Regions from separate parts of the Brevibacillus antibioticus genome, predicted to be linked through region 2. Evidence: predicted binding sites of a transcription regulator. Region 2 holds the regulator's gene; each other region holds the start of a gene.
The links. Region 2 encodes CtsR, which represses protease genes until heat stress. Its sites were predicted from a motif close to ATGGTCAATAAAGGTCAAACA; they were not measured.
Positions count from the first base shown of each region.

Region 1: clpP (ATP-dependent Clp endopeptidase proteolytic subunit ClpP) is a predicted target of CtsR. The motif match lies at 2,590-2,610, and genes of this name have one in related genera.
Region 3: clpP (ATP-dependent Clp endopeptidase proteolytic subunit ClpP) is a predicted target of CtsR. The motif match lies at 2,360-2,380, and genes of this name have one in related genera.

Region 1 is NZ_SZNK01000001.1:5,494,810-5,502,207, forward strand. It holds gene E8L90_RS26510 (gluconeogenesis factor YvcK family protein) at 1-61, shown strand, start outside; gene whiA (DNA-binding protein WhiA) at 70-1,017, shown strand; gene E8L90_RS26520 (HPr family phosphocarrier protein) at 1,067-1,324, shown strand; gene E8L90_RS26525 (hypothetical protein) at 1,454-1,636, shown strand; gene E8L90_RS26530 (H-type small acid-soluble spore protein) at 1,653-1,838, shown strand; gene clpP (ATP-dependent Clp endopeptidase proteolytic subunit ClpP) at 1,948-2,550, opposite strand; gene E8L90_RS26540 (hypothetical protein) at 2,682-2,903, opposite strand; gene E8L90_RS26545 (copper amine oxidase N-terminal domain-containing protein) at 3,119-3,586, shown strand; gene E8L90_RS26550 (branched-chain amino acid ABC transporter substrate-binding protein) at 3,804-5,039, shown strand; gene E8L90_RS26560 (DUF4023 domain-containing protein) at 5,289-5,423, opposite strand; gene E8L90_RS26565 (PAS domain-containing sensor histidine kinase) at 5,480-7,327, opposite strand.
Region 2 is NZ_SZNK01000001.1:4,641,657-4,649,054, forward strand. It holds gene E8L90_RS22350 (ATP-dependent Clp protease ATP-binding subunit) at 1-2,198, opposite strand, end outside; gene mcsB (protein-arginine kinase McsB) at 2,259-3,332, opposite strand; gene mcsA (protein-arginine kinase activator protein McsA) at 3,352-3,870, opposite strand; gene E8L90_RS22365 (CtsR family transcriptional regulator) at 3,887-4,351, opposite strand; gene E8L90_RS22370 (HAD hydrolase-like protein) at 4,540-5,226, opposite strand; gene E8L90_RS22375 (MGDG synthase family glycosyltransferase) at 5,261-6,376, opposite strand; rRNA gene E8L90_RS22380 (23S ribosomal RNA) at 6,627-7,398, opposite strand, start outside.
Region 3 is NZ_SZNK01000001.1:2,983,531-2,990,928, reverse strand. It holds gene E8L90_RS13985 (XTP/dITP diphosphatase) at 1-285, shown strand, start outside; gene E8L90_RS13980 (metallophosphoesterase family protein) at 316-855, shown strand; gene tig (trigger factor) at 981-2,273, shown strand; gene clpP (ATP-dependent Clp endopeptidase proteolytic subunit ClpP) at 2,406-2,987, shown strand; gene clpX (ATP-dependent protease ATP-binding subunit ClpX) at 3,008-4,273, shown strand; gene lonB (ATP-dependent protease LonB) at 4,471-6,168, shown strand; gene lon (endopeptidase La) at 6,415-7,398, shown strand, end outside.

The DNA.
Region 1 (7,398 bases), 850 kb from region 2:
CAAGCAGGTTGTGTCACTCGTCAAACGAAGACGGAAGGTGCTGAAGATAGAGAAGGAGTAGTGAAGTCGATGTCATTCGCCGCGCATACCAAAAAAGAGCTTACCATGATGGAGGGTGCCGATTGCTGCAGCAAGGCAGAGCTCTCAGCCTTGATTCGGATGAATGGAAGTCTGCAGTTTGGAGCCGGACGACTGGTGCTGGATGTGACGACAGAGAACGCGGCGATTGCCCGACGCATTTACACGTTAATCAAGAGGTTGTTTCAGATACACGCTGAATTGCTGGTTCGCAAAAAAATGCGTTTGAAAAAGAACAACGTCTATATTGTGCGTATTCCGAATAAGGCCAATGAGATCTTGCAAGACTTGGGGATAATGGATCAAAGCCTGTCGTTTATCCCAGGAATCGCTCCTGAAATCGTGAAAAAGTCCTGTTGCCGCGCTGCTTATTTGCGGGGGGCTTTTTTGGCGGGGGGATCTGTGAATCATCCAGAGGCATCCAGCTATCATCTGGAGATTTTCACTTCCTATCAGGATTTTTGCGAAGCATTGACCAAGATCGCCAATCGGTATAAACTAAATGCCAAGTGCATCGAGCGGAAAAAAGGGTATGTTCTCTATATTAAAGAAGGCGAAAAGATTACAGAGTTTTTGAGCTTGATAGGGGCTCATCAGGCGCTTCTGTATTTCGAGGACGTCCGAATTGTAAAGGACATGCGGAATTCCGTAAACCGTTTACACAATTGTGAAATCGCCAACATAAACAAAACGGTGAATGCAGCCACCAGACAAATGGAAAATATCCAGCTCATCGATCAAGAGATGGGATTGGAGAATTTGCCCAAACGTCTGCGTGAGGTCGCGGAGCTTCGAGTGGCTCATCCTGACATCAATTTGAAAGAATTGGGCGAGATGGTGCCGAGCGGAGTAGTGAGCAAATCGGGTATTAACCACCGCTTGCGAAAAATTAACGAAATCGCTGACAAAATACGAGAAAAACAAAATATTTCGATGTAGATGCATGATATACTAAAGGATAATAGTCTACAAGTAAGGAGGTCCATTCATGGTTCAACAGCAGGTCGTGGTTCAGTTAAAGACCGGTTTGCAAGCTCGTCCAGCAGCCTTTTTCGTACAGGAAGCTAACCGTTTTGCATCGGAAGTATTCGTAGAAAAAGGCAACAAGAAGGTCAATGCGAAAAGCATCATGGGTATCATGAGCCTCGCAATCAGCTCTGGAACGGAAATTACCATTTTGGCAGAAGGGCCGGATGCCTCCCAGGCAGTCACCAGCCTTACGAATCTGGTAAGCAAGGAAGAATAGAGTAACGAGAGACACTTTTCCCTTAGAGGGAGGTGTCTTTTTTTGTTGATCGTCTTGATGAATATGTATCAATTCGCTTCGGGCAGGGCATTTCTAACCATGTATATTACATGAAGGAGGAAATGAGACATGAGTAACCGTGATAAGTGTCACGAAGGCCGCGATTGCTATGATATGGACATTGATCGAATGGTGAACGAGGGACTGGGAGGCGGAGTTGTTTCCGACCAAAACGGCCTGATTGAAGAAACGACTGTAGACACGATGACTGGGGCTACATCAGCCAAGCAAGCTCTTGACGATGATCAATAGAGGGAGCCAGTCACTTATGAATGTAACGAGAGCACAAGCCATCATGAAATCCGACGACCATATCAAGGTAGAGTACGAAGGACAAGCCGTTTGGATCGATGCTGTTGACGAAAAAACGTCAACGGCACGTGTGCATGAAGAAAAAAATCCTGGGCATAGCCGAACGGTCTATGTCAGTCAGCTAATGGAAGTATCACAATGATCCATCGAAAAAGCCGAGCAAACCAAGGAAACCTCTTGGGGTTTGCTCGGCATATAAAAAAACACTCGGCCAGTCCAGGCACGAGTGCTTCTTTTTTACTACCTATCACTTATTTTTTCGAAGACGCTTCGGAAGTGATGACTTTGTCAATCAATCCGTACTCTACTGCTTCAGCGGCAGAGAGGAAGTTGTCGCGATCAGTATCCTTTTGGATGCGCTCCAAAGGCTGTCCAGTGCGTTCAGCGAGGATAGTGTTCAGATGATCACGCATCTTCAAAATACGTTTTGCGGCGATCTCAATGTCGCTCGCTTGTCCTTGGGCACCACCCAATGGTTGGTGGATCATGACTTCACTGTTTGGCAGAGCAAAGCGTTTGCCTTTTGCCCCAGCAGCGAGCAGGAATGCTCCCATCGAAGCAGCCATTCCGATACAAATGGTGGATACATCTGGCTTGATGAAGTGCATAGTATCGTAAATTGCCATACCAGCAGTAATAGAACCGCCTGGGCTGTTTATGTACAAGTGAATGTCTTTCTCCGGATCTTCCGCCTGAAGGAACAACAACTGTGCCACAACGATATTGGCTACGGTGTCGTTGATTGGGGTTCCCAGAAAGATGATGCGGTCTTTGAGCAGGCGGGAATAAATGTCGTAAGCACGTTCCCCGCGGTTCGTCTGTTCAATGACGGTTGGAATTAAATTCATATGCATCTAGTCTTCCTCCTCTCTTTGTAACAATATCATACACAAAAGGTCAATGAAGGTCAAACACATAAGTGCGCTCCCTCACTACCATGTTTGCCATTTTCCCTCTGTCTAAACCTACTCGAAAAAGAAAACATTCATTCCTTGGAATTCTCATCGGCCTCGGTCAAATCGACGGCGAGTTTCAGCGTGGCTTTCATCTTTTTTCCTTTGATGATCGTATATTCATCGACTTGTTTGGCTTGCAGCTGATTGATGGCTTCCGCCAGTTCCTGTTGATCTTTGTAAGGTTCAATGGTCAATAAGCATTCTTCGTCACTGGCCTCTTGATAAATGAGAAAAAAACGTTCCCCTGCCATGGTAAGCCTCGCTTTCGAAAGTTATCCACAATGTTATGCACAGGTTGTGCACAAAAACATTTGTTCGTGGGATATTTATTTTTTTTCCTAGTCTTGTCATGTTTGGCGAGAGAATTACATAGGAAAAGTATGGGATAAAAAAGAAGGAAAAAGGTGATTTGTGTCGAACTTTACAAAATTGGAATTGATTTTATGATATTTAAGGGGTGTTTATTATGCTTCGCAAGTTCTCAACAATGATGCTGACAGCGGCTCTTCTAACTGGAAGTGTAGCGGCAACGGCTGCGTTTGCTCAAACTGCGCCTGCTCCTGTACAGCAACAAAAAATCAAGGTTGAACTCAACGGCAAGGAGTTCCCATTCCCACAAGAGATCGTTACTGAAAATGGTGTTGCGTATGTGAATGCGAGCACATTGGCGATTGCTCTGGGTGGTAGTGCAGCATGGGATAGCATGGACAAATCTCTGCTAGTTGCCAAAGACAACAAGTACGCACTGCGTATGTACGAAAACAAAAACTTTGCTTATAAAAACGGCAAAGAAACAACTGTAGAAAATCCGCCACGTCCAGTGACTGGAGGAGTACTCGTTCCTCTCGTATTCATCGCCGAAGAATTGGGTGCAAAAGTGGAGTACGATGCAAGCAAGCTCACTTACAAGCTGAGCATTGCAATTAATTCCTAAAACGAATGGATGTTTCTCATCAAGATAGCCACTTCTATGCGTAGAAGTGGCTATTTCCTTAATACAATACGTGATACGCCTCTATTAGCAGACTGCGATAGAGGTTTTTTTTGGTTGATTATTCTTTCAATCATTTCTATTGCAAATTTTCTAAAATATCCTACAATAAGATTGTGATTCATAGTTTGCTCATAAATAAAGAGGGGGATGTTTTGCTATGAAAAAACAGAAATCATTGTCGATATTGGTTGCAACATTTGCTCTGAGCACATTGCTCGCGGGCTGCGGTGGAGGTGCGGGAACTGGTGGACAAAGCGCGACACCACAGCCGAGCAACAATAGCGGAGGAAGCACAGGCGGTGCAAGTGGCGCTACTGAGAAGCTCGTTGTTGCTGTAGTTGGTCCGATGTCGGGTCAGTACTCCGATTACGGAAGCACAGCAAAAGCTGGTGCTGAATATGCACTGAAAGAAAAGGTAGAGGCATTCAAAGCACTTGGCTATGACGTTCAATTGTCCGCTCAAGACGACCAAGCTGACCCGAAACAAGGGGTAGCAGTCGCGCAAATGTTGATTTCGAATCCTGATGTAGTTGGAGTAGTAGGCCATGCTACAACAGGTGCATCGATTACGGCAGCAGCGCAATACGAGCAAGAGAAGCTCGTGATGGTGTCTCCTTCCGCAACGGGATCAGATTTGACTGAGCAAGGCAAGAAGATCGTACACCGCATTTGTGCGCGCGACGATCAACAAGGCTCCAAGGCTGCTATCTTTGCCAAAAATCAGTTGAATGTAAAAACGGCATTCGTTATGCATGACAAAGCTGCTTATGGACAAGGACTTGCGGAAGAAGTGAAAAAGCAATTTGAAAAAGACGGTGTACAAGTTCTCGGCTATGAAGGGGTAACAGCAGGCGAGAAAGATTATAGTGCGATCATCACCCAAATCCTTGCGAAAAATCCAGAGATGATCTACTTCGGTGGATACTATTCGGATGCAGGGATCATCGTGAAGCAAGCACGTGAAAAAGGCTTCAAAGGTGTCTTCATGGGTGGCGATGGCTACGACTCCGCTGACCTGGTGAAAATTGCTGGTGCGGAAAATGCCAATAACGTAGTCTTTACTTCTACTGTTGGCGATATTGGTGCTACCGAAGACGGCAAGAAATGGATCACAGACTTCGAGAGTGCGACTGGCAACAAAGTAGGGATCTTCACTTCGTTTGGCTATGACTCCATGGGTGTTATGCTGAACGGTCTGGAAGAAGCGATTAAAGCAAACGGCGGCAAAAAGCCAACTCGTGAACAAGTGCTGGAAGCTGTTCACAAAACCAAAGATTATAAAGGCAAATTCGTTAACGTAACATTCAATGAAAAAGGCGACAACGACTTTGCTTCCGTATACGTGTATAAGTACGAGGACGGAAAGAAAGTATTTATGGGTGAAGCGAAGTAATCCCTCATTATGAATAAGCCGTTTGGGACATACTACGTTTGGCAAGAATACCAGAATGAAAAGGAAGGGATTCTGATGTCAAACAATCGAAATACGAAAAATGGCGGCAATCAAGGACACAGCAGTAAGACGCAAGGCACCCAAAAGCAAAAGTCCGAAAGAGATCGTAACCTGAATAAGCAGGATCCACAATAACGAAACAAAAACCCACCTGGCCGGCAGTGAGCTCGCAGGTGGGTTTTTGTTTCGTTATACTCGTTGCTTGCTGGGCAGACGCTGCTCTGGATGACCGTAGCCCTGATGCTGTCTGCTTCGCAGGTTTTTCGCTTGGGATTCGCGAATTTTGGCCACGAACTCACTCGTGCTCATTTTGGTAAAATCCATAGGGCACCTCCAATGATGATGAGATGTACACCTTTCTAGGATGACCCAATTTGGTCCTATACAATCGGCAATGTTATCTCTACCACTGTACCTTCGTGCTCTCTGCTTTTAATTTCCAGGCTGCCGTTGTGGTCTTTCATGATTTTGCTACTGATCATGAGGCCGAGGCCAGTTCCGTTTTCTTTTGTCGTGAAAAAGGGGGCACCCAGCTTGTGAATCATTTCTTCGGAGATTCCACAGCCAGTATCCGTGAGCGTAATGAGCACCTGATGATTGTCTGTTAGGGTGGTGGCAATAAGAACCTCACCATGTCCGTCGATCGCTTCGATGGCATTTTTAATGATGTTGATAAAGACCTGCTTGAGCTGGTTTTCTTCTCCAGCAATGATCGGATGGTAAGCAAATGCGGTACGAAAATCGATGTTTTTCAAATTTGCTTCCGACCTCAAAAGTGTCAAGACGTTTTCCAGCAAAGGGATGAGCGGAAGAGGCTTGATTTGAATGCTATGTGGCTTTGCCAAGACTAGCAATTCACTCACAATAAAATTGATCCGTTCCAATTCAGAGAGCATGATGTCGGCGTATTGTTGGTTATCATTCATGCTCGGATAAAGAAATTGGATAAAGCCCTTCAAAGATGTGAGCGGATTGCGAATCTCATGGGCGATTCCAGCAGCCAGCTCCCCAATCACGGACAGTTTCTCAGCCTTCCGTAATAGTTCCTCGTTATGCCGCCGTTCTGAAATATCCCGCGATACGATGATAAAGCCATCACAATCTCCCGTTTTTGTCAGGATGGGGGCACCCTTTGATTCGAGAACGATCCATTTGTTACTTTTCGTTTGGAAACGGAATTCGCATATCTTTGGTTCTTGGGTCGCCAGCAAATGATGAAAGTGGTCAATGACGGTTTGACGATCTTCAGGATGAATCTCGGCAAAGGTGAGCTGACGGCCATGTTCATTCGTTTCGATTACGCGTGAATGAGAAGGGGAGAGATAGAGGATATCCCCGTTTTTGTCCGTAATCAGAATAAGATCCTCTGTGTATTCTGAGATAATTTTATTCGTATTCTCGCTTTTAAATAAGGCAGCCTCTGAGTATTTGCGTTCAGTGACATTTCGCGAGACTAACATGATGTTTTGGACGTCTCCTACCGCGCTTAAAATGGGGATACCGCGTGTTTCGAAGGAGAACTCGTTTCCATTCTTGTCCATAGAGCGCGTCTCAAAATGAACGGGTTGTTTCGTTGCCATGATCTCTTGAAATTTGTCCTGGAACATAGGGATATCCTCTGGATGTGTGAGCTGCAGATTGTTAGGGGAAGTAACCTCGGCTGGAACAAATCCCAATTGCTCGATTGATGGGGATGCATAGATGCGTCGCATGGATAAATCATAAATCGTCACGATATCCTGGGTATGATCGATGAGGAGACGATATTTGGCTTCAGTTTGACGCAAGGCCTCTTCAATTTTTTTGCGGTCGGAAATGTCACGGGTAATGCAGGAAGCACCTATAATTTTTCCCGTTTCGTCTTTGATTGGCGCAGCCGAGAGAATGACATCCATCTTCGTGCCATCTTTGCGCTGCCTGATGGTTTCGTAATTCGTTAGTAATACACCCATGCTCCTGACCGCATCAAATAACTGTTTGGTCTCGCCCCTGTACTCGTCTGGAATAAAACAGAGCGGTGAAGCGTAAATCTCCTCCATGGACCAACCATAGTATTGCTCAAAAGCATGATTCACCAAGACGATATTGTTATCGAGATCACTAATCGAGATGGCATCGGTCGTGAAGTGAAAAAATGCTTTTAATATTTGATCTGGAAATAACACTTGCGTGATTTCCTTTTTTGCTCGTTTCTTTTTCCATAAGAAAGGGGTATTAAGCTTGTTCATCAGATTCCCCCGCATAGTCTATCTAGTATTTGTATGAGATAGCGTTGTCGTAACTATTCGAGATATAGGAG
Region 2 (7,398 bases):
TCTGTCATGAGAGATACAATTTGCTCGATGTGCTCTTGCTCCAAAGAGTGGAACACGATGACTTCGTCGATCCGGTTCAAGAACTCAGGACGGAAGCTCTTTTTCAGCTCATCCATGACTTTGTCCTTCATATCCTGGTACTTTCTTTCCGAATCGTTGGTCGTAAATCCGAGCGTTGTATTTTTCTTGATCATGCTGGCTCCGACGTTGGAAGTCATAATGACAACCGTGTTGCGGAAATCAACGGTACGTCCTTTGGAGTCTGTCAGACGACCATCATCCAAAACTTGTAGCAGGATGTTGAATACGTCTGGGTGGGCTTTCTCGATTTCGTCTAGCAAAATGACGGAGTAAGGCTTGCGACGCACTTTTTCGGTCAGCTGACCGCCTTCGTCAAAGCCTACATAGCCAGGAGGGGCACCGACCAGACGAGCGGTGGAATGCTTCTCCATGTACTCAGACATATCTACACGAATCATGGCATCCTCGTCACCGAAAAGCGTCTCTGCCACAGCACGAGCCAATTCGGTTTTACCCACACCGGTGGGTCCCAGGAAGATAAACGAGCCGATTGGGCGTTTTGGGTCCTTTAGACCAGCACGGGCACGGCGGATCGCACGCGAAATGGATTTGACTGCTTCATCTTGACCAATGACGCGATCGTGCAAAATCTCTTCCATTTTCAGCAAGCGCTCTGTTTCTTCTTCCTTCAGCTTCAACACAGGAATACCTGTCCAGCTCGCCACTACTTGCGCGATGTCTTCTGGTGTAACCTCCATGTTCAGCTGGCCTTGGCGCTCTTTCCAGTCTTTTTTCGTTTTATCCAGTTCTTCACGCAGTTTTTGCTCCTGATCGCGAAGTGCTGCTGCTTCTTCGAACTCTTGTGATTGTACGGCAGCGTCTTTTTCCTTGCGCACCTCTTCCAGACGTCCCTCCAGCTCTTTGAGGTTTGGTGGAACCGTAAAGGATTGCAAGCGGACTTTGGATGCCGCCTCGTCGACCAAGTCGATGGCCTTGTCAGGCAGGAAGCGTTCCGTAATATAGCGGTCAGACAGTTTTACTGCCTGCTCGATTGCTTCATCGGTAATTTTGACACGGTGGTGGGCTTCGTAACGATCACGAAGGCCATGCAGAATACGAATGGCATCCTCCGCTGTCGGTTCATCAACCTGAATCGGTTGGAAACGACGCTCCAGTGCCGCGTCTTTTTCGATGTACTTGCGATATTCGTCCAGCGTAGTGGCCCCTACGCACTGTAGCTCGCCACGTGCCAGCGCAGGCTTCAAAATATTGGAGGCATCAATTGCTCCTTCTGCTCCACCTGCTCCAATCAAGGTGTGTAGCTCATCAATAAACAGGATGATGTTTCCTGCTTGGCGAATTTCGTCCATGATTTTTTTCAGACGATCTTCGAACTCACCGCGATATTTGGTTCCCGCAACAACGGTTCCCATATCGAGGGTCATGACGCGCTTATCACGAAGGGTCTCCGGAATTTCGTTATTCACGATTTTTTGGGCAAGACCTTCTGCAATAGCTGTCTTCCCGACACCGGGCTCTCCAATTAAAACAGGGTTGTTCTTGGTACGTCTGCTAAGTACTTGGATCACACGCTCGATTTCTTTTTGGCGACCGATGACCGGGTCCAGCCCGCCATCACGAGCGATTGCAGTCAGATCCCTTGCCAAGCCGTCCAGTGTCGGCGTATTCGCCGCTGGATTTCCTCCAGACGGTTGATGAGATGCCATCATTTCCGAGCTGCCAAGCAGCTGAAGCACCTGCTGACGTGCCTTGTTCAGGCTAACGCCCAGATTGTTCATGATTCTCGCAGCAATGCCTTCTCCTTCACGGATTAAGCCAAGCAGAATATGTTCAGTCCCCACATAGGTATGACCCAGCTTGCGGGCTTCGTCCATCGACAGTTCAATGACCTTTTTGGCGCGAGGTGTATAGTTTGGTGTGTAATTACTACCGGACTGCTCTGTTCCTCGCCCGATTAACGACTCCACTTCGCTCTGGATTTTATCGAGGCCAAGCCCAAGTGATTGCAGTGCCTTCGCGGCAATCCCTTCGCCTTCTCGAATGAGTCCTAGCAGCACATGCTCTGTCCCAATATCTTTGTGTCCGAGACGAACCGCCTCTTCCAGGGCAAGCGCCAGTACTTTTTGTGCTCGTTCTGTAAAACGTCCAAACATCATATCGTACACCTCCGTATAACCGTGTTTTTTCTCTATATGGTTAACAATTGCGTGATACCGTTACTCTTGTGAGTCCACAACGCGCAGACGTTCTCGAATCAGCCTTGCCCTTCTTTCATCGCGTTGGTCCGGAGTGAGCTTTTGCCCAGCGTGGTGCTGTAAAAACCCTGGCTGTGTCGTGACCAACAGTTCGTTTAGGACGAGCGGAGATACATTTGGAATGATGCCTAGATCAATCCCCAGACGTACATCAGACAAGCGCTGAGCCGCTTCCTTGGACTCTACTGTGCGAGCGTACATCAGGATGCCAAACGACCGAAAAATCCGATCCTCCAAAGAAACCCGGGTATGCTCCAGCAAGTAAGTACGTGCCACACGCTCTTGCTCAATAATCTGCCTGGCTACACCGTAGAGGTTGGAAAGAATATCCGATTCAGACATCCCCAGTGTGACCTGATTGGATAACTGAAAAAGATTCCCTAGAGCTTCGCTGCCCTCTCCGTAAATTCCTCTAACGACTAGACCAACTTGATTAATTGCCTGTAAAATTCTGCTGATCTGCTGCGTCATCACCAGAGCTGGCAAGTGCAGCATCACAGATGCACGAATTCCCGTACCCACATTGGTTGGGCAGCTTGTCAGATATCCTCGTGTTTCGTCGAACGCGTAGTTCAAGTTTTTCTCAAAAATGTCGTCTATCTTAGTTCCTATTTCCCATGCCTCGTTCAAACGAAACCCGGGTAATAGTACCTGTATTCGAATGTGGTCTTCTTCATTAACCATAATGCTGACGGACTCATCTTCACGAAGCAATACCGCACCTTTGCGAGATTCCTCTGCCAAATGAGGGCTAACCAGATGCTTTTCTACGAGCACACGTTTTTCTAACGGATTAATTTGATCCATATGGATGACCTGAAGCTGATGCCGCTTGCGCATTGCCTCCGAATCGCTTACTTCCGTTACCTTTCTGACGACTTCCTCGCCCTGCGAGTCCGTTGCCAATAACGGAAAGGGATGCTGGCGCAGGTTACGGGCGATACGCAGCCGTGTACTTATGACAATGTCGGAATCAGGACCTTCTCCTTTCATCCAATTGCTCCACGGGTTTTGCATAAACTGCTTTTGGGACATAACCAGCTAACCTCCCTTGCTACGATTGGGCCATTTTTTGTTCCAATGCTCGAATTCGATCACGCATTTCTGCTGCCTTCTCGAACTCTTCACTGGCGACATGACTTTGCAGCGCTTGCTTTAGTTGCTCTAGCTCTTTACGGATCTTCAGTTTGCCACCGGTACGCTCTGGTACCTTTCCACTATGCTGTGTGTTCCCGTGAATCCGGCGGAAAAGGGGGTCCAGTCGGTCACCCAAAAAGGTGTAGCAATCACTACAACCGAATCGGCCGCTTTTACTAAATTGAGTATATGTGAGTCCACAGGTTTCGCATTGAAGCGGCTTATTCGTTGCCGTTTCGCGTCCATTCTTTTGCATGGGATCAAATTTTAAAAGTCCTGAGAGGAGATTGTTGATGCTGAAGTTGTGAAAGCCGGTAAAGACGTCCCCTTTTTCATGAGCACACTGCTCGCAAATATGGTATTCGGTTTTTTCGCCATTGACGATTTTCGTCAAATGAAGTGTCGCCGGTCGTTTTCCGCATTCCTCACAGTTCATAACATCATACCTCCTTTTACTTCAACAAGATTGCCGCGATCATCTGCTTTAAAATATTTGCCCGCAAACGATCCCGCAATTCAGCTTCTAGCGTCAATACGTTTCGCGAGGTAGCGATTTTCATCAAGGTGGCTTCTCTGATGTTGACTAAGCCTTCCTCCAATAGTCTTTCTACGATCGCATTTCCCACGCTCTGATTGATACTCTCACCAATCAGTTCCTCCGTTAGCAATTCCTGCAAGCGTGCTTTGCTGACAATCTGCACCTTGCGTATGCGAATATACCCGCCGCCCCCGCGCTTACTCTCTACGATGTATCCTTTTTGAACGGTAAAGCGCGTATTAATGACGTAATTGATCTGAGACGGCACACATTGAAAATGGTCGGCAAGCTCACTACGCTGAATCTCGATCGATCCATTGGGACTGTTTGTAATGATGCTTTTTAAGTGATGTTCAATGATGTCCGAGATGTTACGCAAGTCATCGCCTCCTATTCCTCTGTGTATGTTTCTGATGAGCTACCTATTGACTTTGACTATCTTTGACGTTAATTATAATGGGTTTAGTGCGTGCCCGCAAGTGTCCCTTACACATTCTAGTGTAGGCAAAAGAGGGCTGCTTGAAACTTGGACATGATCAACAAAAAAACCACTCCCTGAGGAATGGTTTATGCTTGTTCTTGCGTATTGGTGTCGATTGCTGGCAAATGATTCAGTAGCTGAGGGAAGCTGGTGATGATGACATCTGCCCCATCAAGCTCGCCTGGTTTGGCAAAACCAAAGTCGCATCCAATGGTAAATAAACCGTTTGTCTTGCCTGCTTCCACGTCGGAGTGACGATCTCCTACCATGATGGCCTGTCCGATTTTGTAATCAGACAACAATTTTGCAACTAGGTCATTTTTGGAATGCGTGCGGAAGCGGCCAGCCGAGTACAGGTCGGTCATCAGTGGCTTCAACTCGTATTCCTGACAAATGGCATCGATGTACTCTTCCTGCCCATTGCTTGCTATAAACAAAGAAAATCCTTTTTCACGTAGCTTTTCTAAAGTTGATTTTACATCCGGATAGAGGTCGGTCACTCGTTCTTTAAGTAACTGGATTTCATTCTCTAGCAAGAAGGTGTCTGCTGAACGAATAGCTTCCTCACTTGCGCCCGGCAATAATTTGTCCCAGATTTGCTCGAGTGTCATTCCCAGTACATTGATCAGTTCACGTTCGTCAGGGGTTTCCCCTTTCCACAATCCTTTTTGACGAAGCTGGTCAAACGTTCGAATAAACGCGGGGGTCGACAGCTTTTCTGTTTGCAGTAACGTGCCATCCATATCAAATAATATAGCGAATGGTACAGTCATAGGTTCCTCCATTTTGTCTGGCTAGGCAGCTATTCTACTTCTCCTGGCATATATTCATATCATCCATGATAAACTCAGTAATTCGTTGTGCAGCATCTGGCTTCGAGATTTTCAGTCCCATTCTACGCATATAGTCCACCTTGGACGGGCTATGCAATAATTCATCGATAAAGTAAATCAATTGCTCCGACAAATTCGCATGTACCGCACATCCATTATTGAGCAAAAAGTGGCTGTTCCTCTCTTCCTGTCCAGGCAGAGGGTTGTAAACAATCATAGGTACCCGTTTACTCATTACTTCAGCTGATGTAAGTCCTCCTGATTTGGTGACAATTAAATCAGCCGTTTCCAAGTATTCGTGGAAGTTATTGATGAATTTTAGCGGAACGACTTCATGCCGATACGTACGATTGATCACTTTATTGTACAGCTTGTCGTTTGTCCCTGTTAACACAAAGGTTTTAAGAGGAATGTTAATCTCTTCTAGTCCATCCAATACTTTTTCCATCGAGCCGAGACCCAATCCGCCCCCTGAAAGAATAATACTCTTTTGTTCAGGAGCGAGGCCAAGCTTTTGCCGAATTAAATCCGGTTCCAATGGCAAACTGAATTTTTTCATGATGGGAATGCCCATCGGAATGAATTTTTGATGATCCTGTCGATAAACGTCTAACAGGTAATACAGCTGTTCATGACCGATGAAGTAATAATTGATATGGTGATTAATCCATGAAGGATGGATGGTATAGTCAGTAATGATCGTATAGATTGGTTCTTTCCAATCATTTCTCCCTTTCAGTACGGAAAGCATACAGCTTGCAAACGGATGCGTAGCAATAAAGGCATCCGGCTGTACGCTGTTGATCAACTTTTTAAGTTTGTTTGCCAATAACTTATTCATCAGCACATTCATATCGAAAAAACGGGTTTTTTCTGTATTATGATAAATTCTGCCCCACATCTTAGGTGACAGCCTTAACAGATTCATATAGCTTTCCAGCAAAATCTTGTGAAAGGTGGGGCTAATATATTCCAACGTATCGATGATCATTGATGTGCAACCACTCTCAGCCAAGCTTTCTTGCATGGCCCGCGCTGCCTGGTTGTGTCCGTTACCGATGGAAGCGGAAAAGATTAGAATTTTTTTCATGAACGATTCTCCTTCATAACCTCGCCTATTCCAACGCCTGGATCAGGTACCTTCTCATGTTAGTCTACCCCAAGACCCGTCTGCAAGAGGGAACTTGTCGGTCATTCGGCCTAACTTATCGACAAAATAATCGCGAGTTTGACTTTTTGTTGTGAGATACGTTAAAAACAAAAAACCTCCTTACCCATTCTGGGGTAAAGAGGTTGGTTTCATTCCCTGAAAACTGAATACGCATGATTGCTAAGAATTTGTGGATAAGTCCTCGACCGATTAGTATTCGTCAGCTCCACGCGTTACCGCGCTTCCACACCGAACCTATCAACCTCATCGTCTATGAGGGGTCTTACCAGCTTGCGCTGTGGGAAGTCTCATCTTGGAGGGGGCTTCACGCTTAGATGCTTTCAGCGCTTATCCCGTCCGCACATAGCTACCCAGCTGTGCCACTGGCGTGACAACTGGTGCACCAGCGGTGCGTCCATCCCGGTCCTCTCGTACTAAGGACAGCTCTCCTCAAACTTCCTACGCCCGCGACAGATAGGGACCGAACTGTCTCACGACGTTCTGAACCCAGCTCGCGTACCGCTTTAATGGGCGAACAGCCCAACCCTTGGGACCTACTTCAGCCCCAGGATGCGATGAGCCGACATCGAGGTGCCAAACCTCCCCGTCGATGTGGACTCTTGGGGGAGATAAGCCTGTTATCCCCAGGGTAGCTTTTATCCGTTGAGCGATGGCCCTTCCATGCGGAACCACCGGATCACTAAGCCCGACTTTCGTCCCTGCTCGACTTGTAGGTCTCGCAGTCAAGCTCCCTTCTGCCTTTACACTCTACGAATGATTTCCGACCATTCTGAGGGAACCTTTGGGCGCCTCCGTTACCTTTTAGGAGGCGACCGCCCCAGTCAAACTGCCCACCTGGCATGGTCCTCTCGCCCGATAAGGGCGACGAGTTAGAAACTCCGTACATCAAGGGTGGTATCCCACCGACAGCTCCACAGAGGCTGGCGCCCCTGCTTCTCAGC
Region 3 (7,398 bases), 1.7 Mb from region 2:
CGTAAATTGTTGAAAGAGCTGGAAGAGGTATCGACACAGGAACGCACAGCTCGCTTCCGTTGTACGTTGGCGTTGGTGATTCCTGGCGAAGAGCCAATCATCGCCACTGGCGCTTGTGAGGGTGTGATCGCGCGTGACCCAAAAGGGACAAACGGCTTCGGATACGATCCGGTATTCTACATCCCATCGATGGACAAAATGATGGCCGAACTCATGCCAGAAGAAAAGAACCAGATCAGCCACCGCGCTCGTGCTATGCAGCAACTGCTTGAAATCATCAAGTAGACAAGAGAGAAAACAGGAGAGTGAAGCGTGATGGGAATTCTCATCATGAGCGATAGCCACGGCTTGGTTCGGGAAGTCAGCCAGGTCGTCAACCGACATCATGTCGAAAAAATTTTGCATTGTGGCGATTTTTGTGTCGACCATAAGCGCGAGCCGTTTTCCAACATGACGCTTGTCCGAGGCAATTGCGATTCGACACAAGAGGTGCCGACTGAGCAAGAGACCAAATGGCGCGACCTTCACATCCTGCAAACGCACGGGCATCTTTTCGGAGTGAAAGGCTCTCTTCTGCGCCTTCATTACCGTGCAGAAGAGGTCGGGGCAAATGTAGTCGTATTCGGTCACTCTCATGTACCTGTCTGTGGCGTAGAGAGAGACATCTTGTTTCTGAATCCGGGCAGCCTGCAAATGCCGCGCGGTTTTCACGTACCGACATATGCTCTTTTAGAAGAGACAGGAACGAGCCCGACAGAAATATACATAACCGTGACGTTTTACGATCATGTAGGCAACCCGGTTCCACAATTGGGAGGGAACTATTCTGTTCGTCGACCAATGAGGTCTTCTTGAAAACTAAAAGATTTGTGCTATACTAGAATGGTTATAATGGCTAGAATATTATCATCCGAGCCTGCGAAGATACCATGGCGCGGCTGGCGATGTTCTGTTGATTCGATTTAGGAGGGGAAGTTTACGTGGCAGCAAATTGGGAAAAGGTAGAGAATAACCAGGGAGTCCTGACGATTGAAGTAGATGCTACGCAAGTAGACGCAGCATTGGATCAAGCGTTTAAAAAAGTGGTTCAAAAAGTTCAAGTTCCAGGATTCCGTAAAGGAAAAGTACCACGCAAAATGTTCGAATCCCGTTTTGGTGTAGAATCTTTGTACCAAGACGCTCTTGACATTCTGCTTCCAACTGCATACGGACAAGCTGTTCGTGAAGCTGGCATCGAGCCAGTAGATCGTCCAGAAGTAGACGTAACGCAAATGGAGCAAGGGAAAAACCTGATCTTCAAAGCGACTGTAACTGTGAAGCCTGAAGTGAAGCTGGGCGACTACAAAGGTCTGTCCATCGAAGAAAAAGACTTCTCTGTAACAGAAGAGAGCGTTGACGCTGAACTGAAGCGTATGCAAGAGCGTCATGCTGAGCTGGTAGCAGTAGAAGAGGGTGCCGCACAAACAGGCGATATCGCTGTAATCGATTTCGAAGGCTTCCAAGACGGAGTAGCTTTTGAAGGCGGTAAAGCAGAAGATTACTCTCTGGAACTGGGTTCCGGTACTTTCATCGCAGGGTTCGAAGAGCAACTGGCTGGCTTGAACATCGGCGAAGAAAAAGAAATTACCGTAACTTTCCCTGAAGAATACCACTCTCCTAACCTCGCTGGTAAAGAAGCGGTATTCAAAGTGAAGCTGAACAGCCTGAAGCGCAAAAACATGCCTGTCTTGGATGATGAGTTTGCCAAAGACGTGAGCGAGTTCGACACGCTGGAAGAGCTGAAAGCAGACACCAAGAAAAAGCTCGAAGAAAAAACTGCACAAGAAAAAGATCAATATGTTCGTGAGCAGCTCGTTCTGAAAGCAGCTGAAAACGCTGAGATCGATTTGCCAGCAGTAATGGTTGAGCATGAATTGGATCAAATGGTAAATGAATTTGGTCAACGTCTGCAATACCAAGGCATGACGCTGGAACTGTACTACCAGTTCTCCGGCATGGATGAGAGCCAACTGCGTGATCAATTGCGTGCAGACGCAACATCCCGCGTTCGCACTTCCTTGACTTTGGAAGCAGTCGGCAAAGCAGAAAACATCGAAGCAACAGAAGAAGATGTAACTGCAGAACTCGAGAAACTGGCTGGCGTATACGGCCGCCCAGCAGACGAGCTGCGCAAAATCTTCTCCGCACAAGATGGCATGGCTGCTCTGTACCGCGATGTGCAAACTCGCAAAACAGTAGATTTGCTGGTTGCAGAAAGCAAAGTAACAGCATAAGCTTAGAAGAACGCATGATTGGTCAGTGGGCAGGCTAACCCTGAGCACTGGCTGTCAAGATCACAAGGCACGAGTGTATCGTGCCTTGTTTTTCCACCATTGACTTTTTTCGGCAAAGGAGGAAAATACATAATGCTAATCCCTATGGTCATCGAGCAAACAAGCAGGGGCGAGCGCTCCTACGATATTTACTCGCGCCTCCTGAAAGACCGGATTATTCTCTTGGGCACCGAAATTGATGATGAAATCGCCAATTTGGTAGTTGCTCAGCTGCTTTTCTTGCAGGCAGAAGATCCGGACAAAGACATATCGCTATACATAAACTCTCCAGGTGGTTCTGTTACAGCAGGAATGGCCATCTATGACACCATGCAGTACATCAAACCGGATGTGTCCACGATTTGTGTGGGCATGGCTGCCAGCATGGGTGCGTTCCTGTTGGCTGCTGGTGCAAAAGGCAAGCGCTTCGCTCTTCCAAATGCGGAAGTGATGATTCACCAACCGCTCGGCGGTGTGCGTGGGCAAGCAGAAGACATCCGCATTCATGCGGAATGGATTATGAAAACGAAGCGCCAGCTGAATGAGATTTTGTCTGAGCGGACAGGTCAGCCTTATGAACGTGTAGAGCAAGATACAGACCGCGACAATTTCATGAGCGCAGAAGAAGCAAAGGCCTACGGATTGATTGACTCTATTATCGAACGCAAAAACTGACCCGTTGTGAGGTGAAGCGCATGTTTAAGTTTAACGACGACAAAGGCCAACTGAAGTGTTCCTTCTGCGGCAAGTCCCAGGAACAGGTGCGCAAGCTGGTAGCTGGTCCTGGTGTTTACATTTGTGACGAATGTATCGAACTGTGCAATGAGATTGTACAGGAAGAACTGGGCACTGAAGAAGAAATCGATATGAAAGAAATTCCAAAGCCAGTGGAAATTCGCAAAATCTTGGACGACTATGTCATCGGTCAAGATATGGCGAAGAAATCCTTGTCTGTAGCGGTGTACAACCACTACAAACGGATTAATTCCGGGGCGAAGATCGAGGATGTGGAGCTGCAAAAATCCAACATCATGCTGATCGGTCCGACTGGTAGCGGGAAAACGTTGCTCGCGCAAACATTGGCGCGCATTCTGAATGTACCTTTCGCAATTGCGGACGCAACTTCTCTGACAGAAGCAGGCTATGTGGGCGAAGACGTTGAAAATATCTTGCTCAAGCTCATCCAAGCTGCTGACTATGATGTGGAGAAGGCTGAAAAAGGAATCATTTACATCGACGAGATTGATAAGGTAGCCCGCAAATCGGAAAACCCATCCATCACGCGTGATGTATCTGGTGAAGGTGTTCAGCAAGCGCTCTTGAAAATTTTGGAGGGTACTGTTGCAAGTGTTCCACCACAAGGCGGACGCAAGCATCCTCACCAAGAGTTCATCCAAATCGACACGTCGAACATTTTGTTCATCTGCGGCGGTGCATTTGATGGCGTCGAGCAGATTATCAAGCGTCGTTTGGGTAAAAAAGTCATCGGTTTCGGTGCAGACTTCGGCGATGGCGTAAAAGGCGATCTGAAAGCCGGAGAATACCTGAAATACATTTTGCCGGAAGACCTGTTGAAATTTGGTCTGATTCCGGAGTTCGTCGGTCGTTTGCCAGTGCTGGCTACCTTGGAGCCGCTGGATGAGGAGACGCTCGTGCGTATCCTGACTGAGCCGAAAAACTCTTTGGTGAAACAGTACCAAAAACTGCTGAGTCTCGACGGTGTTGAGCTGGAGTTCGATAACGGTGCGCTGCTGCAAATCGCCAAAGAAGCGATTAAGCGCAACACTGGTGCGCGCGGACTGCGTGCGATTATCGAACAAATCATGCTCGATATGATGTATGAGCTTCCTTCCAGAGAAGACGTCAACAAGTGTGTCATTACTGAAGAAACGGTACGCGACAAAGTGAAGCCGCAACTGTTGACCAAAGAAGGTCAGGAATTGCACGAAGAAACAGCATAAGCATTGTCTGCACAAACCATCTCGTTATCGGCGAGGTGGTTTTTTTGTTGGTGGTTTACGTCTACGCTTGCGGGGCAATACTACTTGATATCGTTCAAGAGAAGCTTTACATATGCACAAAACGGTCATGAACGTGTTCCTTTTTCTTCGGGGGACCAAAGTTGACCGCAAGCGAAGACGCATGGGAGGGACTGCATATGGACTATACGACATTGGTCATTGCTGTCATTGAAGTGGTTGTTGGTATCGTGATCGGCACCTACTTTTGGAACTTACTGCGAGCGCAGAGAAACACGAAAACCTCAACCGAAAAGGAATCGCGCAAGGATCTTGATTCCATTCGCAAAATGAGAATGGTTGCGTTGACAGAACCTCTGTCAGAGAGAACAAGACCAGCGACTTTGGGAGAAATTGTAGGACAAGAAGATGGGCTTCGCGCGTTGCGTGCCGCTTTGTGTGGTCCCAACCCGCAGCATGTCATTATTTATGGACCACCTGGTGTAGGCAAGACCGCAGCGGCTAGGGTCGTGCTGGAAGAAGCGAAGAAAAATCAGCTATCGCCGTTTTCTTCTGATGCCAAGTTTATTGAAATCGATGCGACGATCGCTCGTTTTGATGAGCGCGGGATTGCTGACCCGTTAATCGGCTCTGTACATGATCCGATTTATCAAGGGGCAGGCTCGCTTGGGCAGGCGGGGATTCCGCAGCCAAAGCCAGGCGCTGTGACGAAAGCCCACGGTGGCATGCTGTTTCTTGATGAAATAGGGGAACTTCATCCTATTCAAATGAATAAGTTACTAAAGGTTCTCGAAGACCGCAAAGTCATGCTGGAGAGTGCTTACTACAGCGAGGAAAATAACCAAATTCCTTCGCATATTCATGACGTATTCAAATACGGTTTGCCCGCCGACTTTCGTCTAGTTGGAGCGACGACGAGGTTGCCAGAGGAACTGCCTGCTGCGCTTCGTTCCCGTTGTTTGGAAATCTTTTTCCGCCCATTGAAGGCCGGAGAAATTGGGAGTATCGTGCGTACGGCCGTGCCTAAAATGAATATGAATATAGAAGACAGCGCTGTTTCCGTGATCGAGCGCTACGCGACCAATGGACGTGAAGCGATCAATACACTGCAAATCGCTGCGGGAATTGCCTTGACTGAAGAACGCCAAGACATCCAGGCTGCCGATGTGGAATGGGTGATGCATAGCAGTCAAAAATCGCCTCGTCCCGAAAAGCAGGTGCATGATACACCGCAGGTCGGTTTGGTCAACGGTCTTGCTGTGTACGGTCCGAATATGGGCAGTGTGATGGAGCTTGAAGTGACTGCTTCACCCACCGCTGTTCCAGGTCAAGGCCGAATGGCGATGACAGGAATGGTCGAAGAAGAGGAAATGGGCAGCCGCAGCCGGACGATTCGCCGAAAGTCGATGGCAAAAGGCTCGATCGAAAACGTTTTGACTGTCCTGAACAGAATGGGCGTCCGCCCGTATGATTATGATCTGCATATCAATTTTCCGGGAGGCATCCCTGTCGATGGACCTTCTGCGGGGATTACCATTGCCACTGCGATCTACTCGGCGATTTTGAATCAGCCTGTCGATAATTTGCTGGCTATGACGGGCGAAGTGAGTATTCATGGGAAGGTAAAACCGGTTGGGGGTGTAGTCGCGAAGGTAGAGGCTGCCAAACAAGCGGGAGCGACCAGAGTCCTCATTCCGCAGGAAAACTGGCAAAGCATTTTTGCAGACATGAAAGGGATCGAAATCATACCAGTGTCGACAGTCACTGAGGTAATCGAGCTAGCTGTACCACTAGCTGCCATGCAGGAAGAAGAGGCGACGGGATTTACTTTGCAAATCCCAGCAGAGGATCTCGCTTCCTCCCCGCTATCCCTGTAGCAGTCGGGTATGCTCGCGGATTAGACATCGGATTGTGTTTGCGCTACAATGGAAAAAAGCTTCTGCTTGCAAGAGCCTGAGGCCTTGCCCGGCCTGAAACGAGCTCCACAAAAAATGATGCGTATGATCTTTTTTGTCTCGTTTTTTGGGGCCGGGTGGGCGTTTGAAAAACGGCTTTGAGGGCCGTTTTTGTCTGTTATCAGGCTCTTTGTAAGAGGGTAGATCAACAAGGAGAGGTGCATCCGCTTGGGCGAACGTTCCGGTAAACGAGAATTACCGCTTCTCCCGTTGCGAGGATTGCTTGTGTATCCGACAATGGTACTCCATTTGGACGTTGGACGGGAAAAGTCCATCCGCGCATTGGAGCAAGCCATGGTAGACGATAACAAGATTTTGCTTGCGACACAGGAAGAGGTCCATATAGAAGAGCCAGATGCTGAGCAAATTTACAGTATTGGTACCGTTGCGCGCGTGAAACAAATGCTGAAGCTGCCGAATGGGACAATCCGTGTTTTGGTAGAAGGCTTGCAACGCGCGAAGATCGAGGAGTATCTTCAGCAGGAAGAGTATTTCGTCGTGTCGATTACATATTTGCAAGATGAAAAAACAGAGCAGAACGAAGTGGAAGCTTTAATGCGTTCCTTGCTGGGCCACTTTGAGCAGTACATCAAGCTGTCCAAAAAGGTTTCTCCAGAGTCGCTAACCTCTGTGCAGGACATTGAGGAACCGGGACGTTTGGCGGATGTGATTGCTTCGCATTTGCCGCTCAAGATGAAGGACAAACAAGAAATTTTGGAGACCACCAACATCAAGGAACGTCTCGAAATTCTTTTGGACATTTTGAACAACGAGCGCGAGGTACTTGAGCTGGAGCGCAAGATCGGCAACCGCGTGAAGAAACAGATGGAGCGCACGCAAAAGGAATATTACCTGCGCGAGCAAATGAAGGCTATCCAAAAAGAGCTGGGCGACAAGGACGGACGTCAAGGTGAAGTAGATGAGCTGCGTGCACAGCTCGAAAAGTCGGACGCTCCAGAGCGGATCAAGGTGAAGATCGAGAAGGAGCTCGAGCGTCTGGAAAAGATGCCGGCGACTTCTGCGGAAGGCTCGGTCATCCGCACGTATATCGATACCTTGTTTGCGCTGCCGTGGACGAAGACGACAGAAGACAATCTGGATATTCATCATGCACAGCAAGTTCTCGATGAAGATCATTACGGCCTGGATAAA